3 regions of the Pseudomonas sp. RL_105y_Pfl2_101 genome follow, and region 3 is predicted to be linked to each of the others. Evidence: predicted binding sites of a transcription regulator. Region 3 holds the regulator's gene; each other region holds the start of a gene.
The links. The regulator sigma-54, encoded in region 3, starts transcription at its own class of promoters, with help from an activator protein. The targets are predictions, from matches to a motif close to ANTGGCATNNANNTTGCTNT.
Positions count from the first base shown of each region.

Region 1: flgB (flagellar basal body rod protein FlgB) is a predicted target of sigma-54. The motif match lies at 1,753-1,772, and genes of this name have one in related genera.
Region 2: AACY31_RS22560 (circularly permuted type 2 ATP-grasp protein) is a predicted target of sigma-54. The motif match lies at 1,631-1,650, and genes of this name have one in related genera.

Region 1 is NZ_CAXAPG010000006.1:177,040-180,313, forward strand. It holds gene AACY31_RS10015 (chemotaxis protein CheV) at 1-566, shown strand, start outside; gene cheR (protein-glutamate O-methyltransferase CheR) at 629-1,456, shown strand; gene flgB (flagellar basal body rod protein FlgB) at 1,814-2,221, shown strand; gene flgC (flagellar basal body rod protein FlgC) at 2,225-2,668, shown strand; gene flgD (flagellar hook assembly protein FlgD) at 2,684-3,274, shown strand, end outside.
Region 2 is NZ_CAXAPG010000028.1:25,175-28,448, reverse strand. It holds gene AACY31_RS22575 (START domain-containing protein) at 1-363, shown strand, start outside; gene AACY31_RS22570 (hypothetical protein) at 505-741, shown strand; gene AACY31_RS22565 (ribonuclease E inhibitor RraB) at 943-1,284, shown strand; gene AACY31_RS22560 (circularly permuted type 2 ATP-grasp protein) at 1,682-3,091, shown strand; gene AACY31_RS22555 (alpha-E domain-containing protein) at 3,101-3,274, shown strand, end outside.
Region 3 is NZ_CAXAPG010000021.1:53,287-56,560, reverse strand. It holds gene ptsN (PTS IIA-like nitrogen regulatory protein PtsN) at 1-158, opposite strand, end outside; gene hpf (ribosome hibernation-promoting factor, HPF/YfiA family) at 171-479, opposite strand; gene AACY31_RS20045 (RNA polymerase factor sigma-54) at 556-2,049, opposite strand; gene lptB (LPS export ABC transporter ATP-binding protein) at 2,214-2,939, opposite strand; gene lptA (lipopolysaccharide transport periplasmic protein LptA) at 2,939-3,274, opposite strand, start outside.

The DNA of each region.
Region 1 (3,274 bases), on a different contig from region 3:
ATCCACCGCCCAAGGGCACCGGCCGCGATCACTACCTCACGGCAGTGACCCGGGTCGATAACCAGTTGGTGGAAATCATCGACGTGGAGAAGATCCTCGCCGAAGTGGCGCCCACACCGGAAGCGATCTCCGCGGGTGTGGTGGATGCCGAAACCCAGCACAAGGCGATTTCGCTGCGGGTGCTGACCGTCGATGACTCGTCGGTGGCCCGCAAGCAGGTGACCCGTTGCCTGCAAACGGTCGGCGTCGAGGTGGTGGCGCTGAACGACGGACGACAGGCGCTGGATTACCTGCGTAAGCTGGTCGAGGAGGGCAAGAAGCCCGAGGAAGAATTCCTGATGATGATCTCCGACATCGAGATGCCGGAGATGGACGGGTACACCCTGACGTCGGAAATTCGCAGCGACCCGCGCATGCAAAAGCTGCACATCATCTTGCATACTTCGTTGTCCGGGGTTTTCAACCAGGCGATGGTCAAGAAGGTCGGCGCCGACGATTTCCTGGCGAAATTCCGTCCCGATGACCTGGCTTCCCGGGTCGTCGAACGGATCAAGGCAGCAGAATAAAGAATAATAAGGTCGGGCGCGTTGTGCGTCCGGCAAGTCAACACGATGAAAGAGGCGGTATTTTGTCTACGGGTAATTTGGATTTCGAACAGTTCCGGGTCTTCCTGGAAAAAGCCTGTGGCATTTTGCTTGGTGAAAACAAGCAATACCTGGTGTCGAGCCGTCTCAATAAATTGATGGAGCAACAGGGCCTGAAATCGTTGGGCGAACTGGTCCAGCGCATCCAGACCCAGCCGCGCAGTGGTTTGCGCGAGATGGTGGTGGATGCCATGACCACCAATGAAACCCTGTGGTTTCGCGACACCTACCCGTTCGAGGTGTTGAAGAACAGGGTGTTGCCGGCGGCCATCAAGGCCAGCCCGGGCCAGCGTCTGCGGATCTGGTCGGCGGCCTGTTCGTCGGGGCAGGAACCCTATTCGCTGTCGATGTCCATCGATGAGTTCGAGCGGTCCAACCTCGGCCAGTTGAAAGGCGGCGTGCAGATTGTCGCCACTGATCTGTCCGGGACCATGCTCAATAACTGCAAGACCGGCGAGTACGACAGCCTGGCCATCGGCCGGGGCCTGTCACCGGATCGCCTGCAACGTTACTTCGATCCGAAAGGGCCGGGCAAATGGGTGGTCAAGGCACCGATCAAGAGCCGGGTGGAGTTCCGCTCGTTCAACCTGCTGGACAGCTACGCCAGTCTGGGCAAGTTCGACATCGTGTTTTGCCGTAACGTACTGATCTACTTCTCCGCCGAAGTGAAGAAAGACATCCTGCTGCGCATTCACAGCACGCTCAAGCCGGGCGGCTACCTGTTCCTCGGCGCCTCCGAGGCGTTGAACGGTTTGCCGGATCATTACCAAATGGTCCAATGCAGTCCGGGGATCATCTACCAGGCGAAGTGATTGGCTTGGGTTGTCAAAAAACGGGAGCCCCACGGGGCTCCCGTTTTTTTTGCCTGCCGGTTTCTTCCAGTCCACCACTGCTTCCTGTGGGAGCGAGCCTGCTCGCGATGCGGTACTCCTGGCGACATCAATGTGGACTGACACACCGCTATCGCGAGCAGGCTCGCTCCCACAATGAAACGCATTTGTCCTGCAGAAGCGGCAGAAAAGCGGCAGCCTGCGGAAACCAGTTGCCGCTTTTCTGGCATTGCCGCTTTGCCGCAGCCTGCAAAGCCCCGGTTTATGGGGTTTTTGAAAATGGCACGACGCTTGCTTTAGCCGTCGTACGTACATTCTGGTCACCCAAAGGTTTCCGACATGAGCATCAGCTTCGATAAAGCGCTCGGTATCCACGAACAGGCCCTGAGCTTCCGCGCCCAGCGTGCCGAAGTCCTGGCCAACAACATCGCCAACGCCGACACCCCGAACTACAAGGCGCGGGACCTGGACTTCTCCAAAGTGCTCGCCGAGCAGAACGAGAAGACCAAGAACGGCCACTTCGCCTTGAACATGACCAACAGCCGTCATATCGAAGCCGAAGGCTTGGGCAATGGCGATGAATCGCTGATGTATCGCACGCCGATGCAACCTTCGATCGACCAGAACACCGTCGACGCTCAACTGGAACAGTCCAACTACGCGGAAAACTCCGTGAACTTCCAGGCCAGCTTCACCCTGCTCAACAGCAAGTTCAAAGGGCTGGTATCGGCCCTGCGCGGAGAGTAAGCCATGTCGATCGCTAGCGTATTCAACATTGCCGGCAGTGCCATGAGTGCCCAGACCACTCGCCTGAACACCGTTGCCAGTAACATCGCCAACGCCGAGACCGTTTCGTCGAGCATCGATCAGACCTACCGCGCCCGCCACCCGGTATTCGCCACCATGTTCCAGGGCGGCCAGTCCGGCGGCAGCGACTCGCTGTTCCAGGAGCAGGACGCGGCCGGGCAGGGCGTGCAGGTGCTTGGCGTGGTCGAAGACCAGAGCAACCTCGAAGCCCGTTATGAGCCAAACCATCCGGCCGCAGACGCCAAGGGTTATGTCTACTACCCGAACGTCAACGTCGTCGAGGAAATGGCCGACATGATTTCCGCCAGTCGTTCGTTCCAGACCAACGTCGAAATGATGAACACCGCCAAAACCATGATGCAGAAGGTCCTGACCCTCGGTCAGTGATAAGGGGCGATTCACATGAGCGTCACCAACACTACCAGCGGTTTGAGCCTCAACGAGATTTTGGCCAACTCCTCGGTCAAGACCGCTAGCACCAGCGATGGCCTGTCCTCGGCGACCGGCACGGCCGCCGGCAAGAAGGAGCTGGGCAAGGATGCATTCTTGCAATTGCTGGTCACCCAGCTGAAAAACCAGAACCCGCTGGAACCGCAGGATAACGGCGAGTTCGTTGCCCAACTGGCACAGTTCAGCAGCCTGGAAGGCATCACCACGCTCAACGAGACCGTGAGTGGCATCGCCGGCAACTACAACTCGTCCCAGGCCCTGCAAGCTTCGTCGCTGGTAGGCCGCTCGGTCATCGCCCCGGGCGACAAGGCCGTGGTCGATACCTCCAAGAGCCTCAACGGCACGGTGGTGGTACCGACATCGGTGTCCTCCGTCGCCGTCAAGATCGTGGACAAGGACGGCAAGACCGTTCGCACCATTGACCTGGGCAGCCAGAACGCTGGCAACTCCGCTTTCATCTGGGATGGCAAGAACGACGCGGGCACGACGCTTGAGTCGGGCACCTACACCTTTGCTGCCTCAACCACCATCGATGGCAAGGCT
Region 2 (3,274 bases), on a different contig from region 3:
AGCCAGAAACTGCTCAAGCACGAAGGCAATCAGAGCTGGACGTACACCCAGTTCAACACGCCATGGCCGGTGACGTCCCGGGACTCGGTGCTGGAAGTCACCACGGAGGAGGGCGCCGACGGCAGCCTGACCCGCAAGCTCAAGGGCGTGCCGAATTACCTGCCTCAAGAGCAGGGTTTCGTGCGGGTGACCCAGATCGACGGCTTCTGGAAGTTCACGCCAAAGGGCGCTGACCAGATCGAAGTGACCTACCAGGTCCACACCGAACCAGGGGGTGACGTACCGTCCTGGCTGGCGAACAAGTTCGTGGTGGATGCGCCGTTCAACACCTTGAAAGCCCTGAAGGAGCGCGCCGAAAACTGATCGGCCACGGCTTCACACCCAGAGACCGCCCCAGAGGCGGTCTTTTCATATGTACCGTCCAGACGCCCAGAGGAACGATTGTCCGGCCCTCAATGTCGAGATAAAGGTAAGCCAGGCCCTGAATTGATCAAGGAGACACCGATGCAAAAGTGGAAAATCACTTTCGTGGATGATCACGGCGAAGCCATCGCCGAGCGGTTCGACTGCGACCAGGAGCCTACGATGGAGCAGGCAGCACAATTGATTCGTGAAAAATTGCTGCCTGTGCCCGCCCAACTGGACCTCAACGACCTGGAAGGTCGTATTGAGGATCCCACCGTCAAGAACCTCAAGTCCCAGCACAGTATCGAAATCATCAGCATTACACCGATTTCATGAAACGGTGCCTGGTCTCGCTTGGCAGTGGCTGCCACTTACGGCTACTCTGCAATTGAGATCAGCGAAAGGATCGCCAAGGTCCGGTCTTGTCAGCTACATGCTTGTGTCCCGACGGCCATGTGATGCCGTACCGCTGGAAGCCTGAGGGCTTCACGCACGGGAAGACGGAAAGTCTATCCATTGGTTTCAGGAGGACGTTTCATGAGCACAGCCTATCAAGAAGACATCAGCACCAGCGTATTGCGCCGCATGAAAGAAGGCGGTTTCGATTTTTCCCGATTTCATCCCATTGAGTTCTACGCCATTTTCCCGGACGAGGAGCGGGCGCGCAGGGCGGCAGGTCATTTTCGGGGAGAGTCGTTGAACGCGCAGATCAGTGCACGGGACGACGGGGCTTGGTCATTGGAACTGAGCCGGGTGATGTACGCCACTTACGATGACATCGGCGACTTCGAGCAAGACTTTGAGGCCGTCGTCGAACCCTTGGGTGGTGTTATCGAGGGCTGGGGTGTCAAGCAAGAGATCCGGCGCCTGCAGGCCTGACAGTCACTCACCGCAACCACAGCAACGGCTGACCTTTGTGTCGGCCGTTTTCATGTCTGTGAGCTAACCGAGAATCCCTGTGAGAGCCGAGCCAGCTTGGCTCCCACAGGGATTTGTGGTGGACGCGGAATAGGTGAGCATGCCCCCGTCAACACCGCAATCGCCAGATTTTGTACCTAACTGTATCCAGATCAAGCTGCGTCGTTTTTCCGTGACTATGCTCAGCAGGGCGACGCCCCTGCATCGCAATGAAGCAGGGGCTGCGGGTGGAGGCATCTGCTGCACTGGAAAAGTGCGCGGCCTGTTAGAGGAGAACCCAACCCGTTGATCATAAAGCGTTTATGCCGATGGCACGGGGCTTGCGAAGCCTTGCTGCCAGGGTGACAAGGAGTACGGCATGATCCGCAGCGGTTTTGACGAAATGTACGATACCAACGGCCAGGTACGCCCGCATTACCAGGCGTTTGCCCGCTGGCTGGCTGAAACGCCTGATGAGCTGCTGGCGCAACGCAGGCGTGAAGCCGACCTGTTGTTTCATCGTGCCGGCATTACGTTCACGCTCTACGGGGACGAGCAGGGGACAGAGCGCCTGATCCCTTTCGATACGATCCCGCGCAGCATCCCGGCCAGTGAATGGCGGGTGGTCGAACGCGGCTGCATCCAGCGGGTCAAGGCGCTGAACATGTTCCTGGCCGACCTCTACCACGGGCAGCGGATCATCCGGGCCGGGATCATTCCGGCCGAGCAGGTGCTGGCTAACGAGCAGTACCAACTGGCGATGCAGGGGCTTGATCTGCAGCGTGACATCTATGCCCATATTTGCGGTGTCGATCTGGTACGCGACGGTGACGGCACGTACTACGTGCTCGAAGACAATCTTCGTACGCCCAGTGGCGTCAGCTACATGCTCGAAGACCGCAAGATGATGATGCGTCTGTTCCCCGAACTGTTCGCCGCCCAGCGCATCGCCCCCATCGACCATTACCCGAACCTGCTGCTCGACACCCTGAAAAGCTCCAGCCCGCTGGACGATCCCAGTGTCGTGGTGCTCACGCCGGGGCGTTTCAACAGCGCGTTCTTCGAGCACGCATTCCTGGCCCGGGAGATGGGCGTGGAGCTGGTGGAAGGTGCCGACCTGTTCGTACGCGATGACAAAGTGTTCATGCGCACCACCGATGGCCCGAAAGCGGTGGACGTGATCTACCGTCGCCTCGACGACGCGTTCCTTGATCCACTGGCCTTCAATCCAGACTCGATGCTCGGGGTGCCGGGACTTTTGTCCTCCTACCGTTCCGGCAACGTGGTGCTGGCCAACGCCATCGGCACGGGTGTGGCGGACGACAAGTCGGTGTACCCGTTCGTCACCGAGATGATCCGTTTTTACCTGGACGAAGAGCCGATCCTGAAGAACGTCCCTACGTGGCAATGTCGTAATCCTGCTGAGCTCTCCCACGTGCTGGCAAATCTTCCCGATTTGGTTGTCAAGGAAACCCAGGGTTCCGGCGGTTACGGAATGCTGGTGGGGCCGGCCGCGACGACGGCGCAGATCGATGCCTTCCGCGAGCGGATCAAGGCCAAGTCGCACGCCTACATCGCCCAGCCGACGCTGTCGCTCTCGACCTGCCCGACCTTTGTCGAAAACGGCATCGCCCCGCGTCACATCGACTTGCGGCCGTTTGTGCTGTCGGGGCGCGAGACCCGCGTGGTGCCTGGCGGGCTGACACGGGTGGCGTTGCGCGAAGGCTCCCTGGTGGTGAATTCATCCCAGGGCGGTGGTACCAAGGACACTTGGGTAGTCGAGGATTGAGGAACTGCCATGCTCAGTAGAACCGCCTCGGACCTGTACTGGATGTCTCGCTACCTGGAGCGTGCGGAAAACCTCGCACGGATGCTCGACGTCAGCTATTCGTTGTCACTGATGCCCCAGGACGGGCGTGGCGACGGCCTGCACGAGCTGGCCATGCCATTGCTGATCACTGGCACGTTGGAT
Region 3 (3,274 bases):
TCACGGGCAACAAGGGCCTCGAAGACGTCCTGCATTTCCAGATCCGGCACCTCGCGGTGGATCAGGTTGGCAATGTGTTCGAGGGCTTTCTTTTTACTGCCGCCCGGCGCGTTCACCTGGGAACGGCCGGGGGTCAGGATGGTTTCTAGTCGGATCATGGATTGGGGGGGTTAACGACCGGTTGCGCCCTGGAGGAGGCTCTGGGTCTTTTCCTTATGCTTTTTGAGTTGGCGATCCAGCTTGTCGGTCAGCAGGTCAATCGCGGCATACATGTCTGTGTGCTCTGCGTTGGCAACCACTTCTCCGCCGGGGATATGCAGCGTGGCTTCGATTTTCTGCAGCAGTTTCTCGACGTTCATCGTGACTTGCACGTTGGTGATCTTGTCGAAATGCCTCTCCAATCGGTCGAGTTTTTCGCCGATGTAGGTGCGCAGGGGGTCGGTCACTTCCAGTTGGTGTCCACTGATGTTGACTTGCATACAGCTTCTCCTTCGTTGCCAGTGCATAAAGCGGCAGGCAGAAATGCCTGCCACTGGAACGCTGTGGCGTGGCTCGTTACATCAACCGCTTGCGTTCGCTCGAAGGCGCGATCCCGAGGGATTCGCGGTATTTGGCGACGGTGCGGCGGGCCACCTGAATGCCTTGTGCCTCCAGTAAACCAGCGATCTTGCTGTCACTCAACGGCTTTTTCTGATTTTCCGCAGCCACCAGTTTTTTGATGATCGCGCGGATGGCCGTGGACGAGCATTCGCCGCCTTCGGAGGTGCTGACGTGGCTGGAGAAAAAGTATTTCAATTCATAGATGCCCCGAGGGGTATGCATGAATTTCTGGGTGGTTACCCGGGAAATCGTCGACTCGTGCATGCCCACTGCCTCGGCAATGTCATGCAGGACTAACGGTTTCATTGCTTCATCGCCGTACTCCAGGAAGCCGCGCTGATGCTCGACGATCTGGGTGGCCACTTTCATCAGGGTTTCGTTGCGGCTTTGCAGGCTCTTGATGAACCAGCGCGCTTCCTGCAGCTGATTCCGCATGAAGGTGTTGTCGGCGCTGGTGTCGGCGCGCTTTACAAAACCGGCGTACTGGGCGTTGACCCGCAGCTTGGGTACCGACTCCTGGTTGAGCTCCACGAGCCAGCGATCATTGTGCTTGCGCACGATCACGTCGGGGACCACGTATTCAGGTTCGGCGGATTCGATCTGCGAGCCAGGGCGTGGGTTGAGGCTCTGCACCAGCTCGATGACCTGGCGCAGCTCATCTTCCTTGAGCTTCATGCGACGCATCAGTTGGCTGTAGTCGCGGCCGCCCAGCAGGTCGATGTAATCGGTGACCAGCCGCTTGGCTTCGACCAACCACGGTGTCTTGGCGGACAACTGGCGCAGTTGCAGCAACAGGCACTCGCCCAGGTTGCGGGCGCCGATGCCGGCCGGTTCGAACTGCTGGATGCGATGAAGGACGGCTTCGATCTCGTCCAGCTCGATGTCGAGCTCGGGGTCGAAGGCTTCCAGGATTTCTTCGAGGGTCTCGTCCAGGTAGCCCTGGTTGTTGATGCAATCGATCAGGGTCACAGCGATCAGGCGATCGGTGTCTGACATCGGCGCCAGGTTCAGCTGCCACAGCAGGTGGCTTTGCAGGCTTTCGCCAACGGAGGTGCGGGTGGTGAAGTCCCACTCGTCGTCATCGCTGCTTGGCAGGCTGCTGGCGCTGGTCTGGTAGACGTCTTCCCAGGCCGTGTCCACGGGCAGTTCGTTGGGGATGCGTTCGTTCCATTCGCCGTCCTCGAGGTTGTCCACCGTCGGGGCGGCTTCCTGGTAGGCCGGTTCCGGGATTTCGGTATTGGTCTTCTGCTCGACGTTGTCGGCCAGCGGGTCGGTGTTGTCGAAGTCGTCGCCTTCTTCCTGGCGTTCGAGCATCGGATTGGACTCCAGGGCCTCCTGGATTTCCTGTTGCAGGTCCAGGGTCGACAATTGGAGCAGGCGGATGGCCTGTTGCAGCTGCGGTGTCATCGTCAGCTGCTGGCCCATTCTCAAGACTAGCGATGGTTTCATGGCAGGGGCTTAACACCTTATTCGCCGGCGCACATGCGCCATCCACTACAGGGCGCCGAAGCGCCAAACTTAAGCAAATTATATGCCTGAAACTGAAGTGTTTGCCTAGAGCGTCGCCATAATAAAATTAAACGACGCTCGGGCAATTCGCCAGACACTTGTGCTTACAGGCGGAACTCATGGCCCAGGTACACTTCCTTGACCAGGTCATTGGCCAGGATCGCTGCGGAGTCACCTTCGGCGATCAGCTGGCCGTCATTGACAATGTAGGCGGTTTCGCAGATATCCAGCGTCTCGCGCACGTTGTGGTCGGTGATCAGTACGCCGATCCCCTTGGCCTTGAGGTGATGGATGATCTGCTTGATGTCGCCCACCGAAATGGGGTCCACGCCGGCGAACGGTTCGTCGAGCAGGATGAACTTCGGTGCGGTGGCCAGGGCGCGGGCGATTTCCACGCGACGCCGCTCGCCACCGGACAGGCTCATGCCCAGGTTGTCGCGAATGTGGTTGATGTGGAATTCCTGCAACAGGCTTTCCAGCTCCTGGCGACGACCGGCCTTGTCGAGTTCCTTGCGGGTCTCGAGGATCGCCATGATGTTGTCGGCAACCGAAAGTTTGCGGAAGATCGACGCTTCTTGCGGTAAATAGCCGATACCTGCCTTCGCCCGGCCGTGCATCGGCTGGTGGCTGACGTCCAGGTCGTCGATCAGCACGCGACCCTGGTCGGCCTGGACCAGGCCGACGATCATGTAGAAGCAGGTGGTCTTGCCCGCGCCGTTGGGGCCGAGCAGGCCGACGATCTGGCCGCTGTCGATGGACAGACTGACATCACGCACGACTTGACGGCTCTTGTAGCTCTTGGCCAGGTGCTGAGCTTTCAGAGTTGCCATTACTGGGCCTTCTGCTCGTCGGTTTTCTTTTTCGGTTGGATCACCATGTCGATCCGCGGACGCGACTCGGTCACCTTGCTGCCGGTGGCGCGACCGGCGCTGGCGAGTTTCTTGTTGGTGTCGTAGACGATTTTCTCGCCTTGGGTCACGTTGTTGTCCTTGTCGATGACCTTGGCGCGGTCGATCAGGACTACGCGATCCTTGGCGGCGTGGTACTGGATGGTTACCCCGTAGCCCTGTACAGGTTTGGTATCGCCTGCGGTTTGCATCTGTTCGAAATAGGCCAGGTTGCCCACCGAGGTTACTACGTCGATGTCGCCGGACGAGGTGCGGGT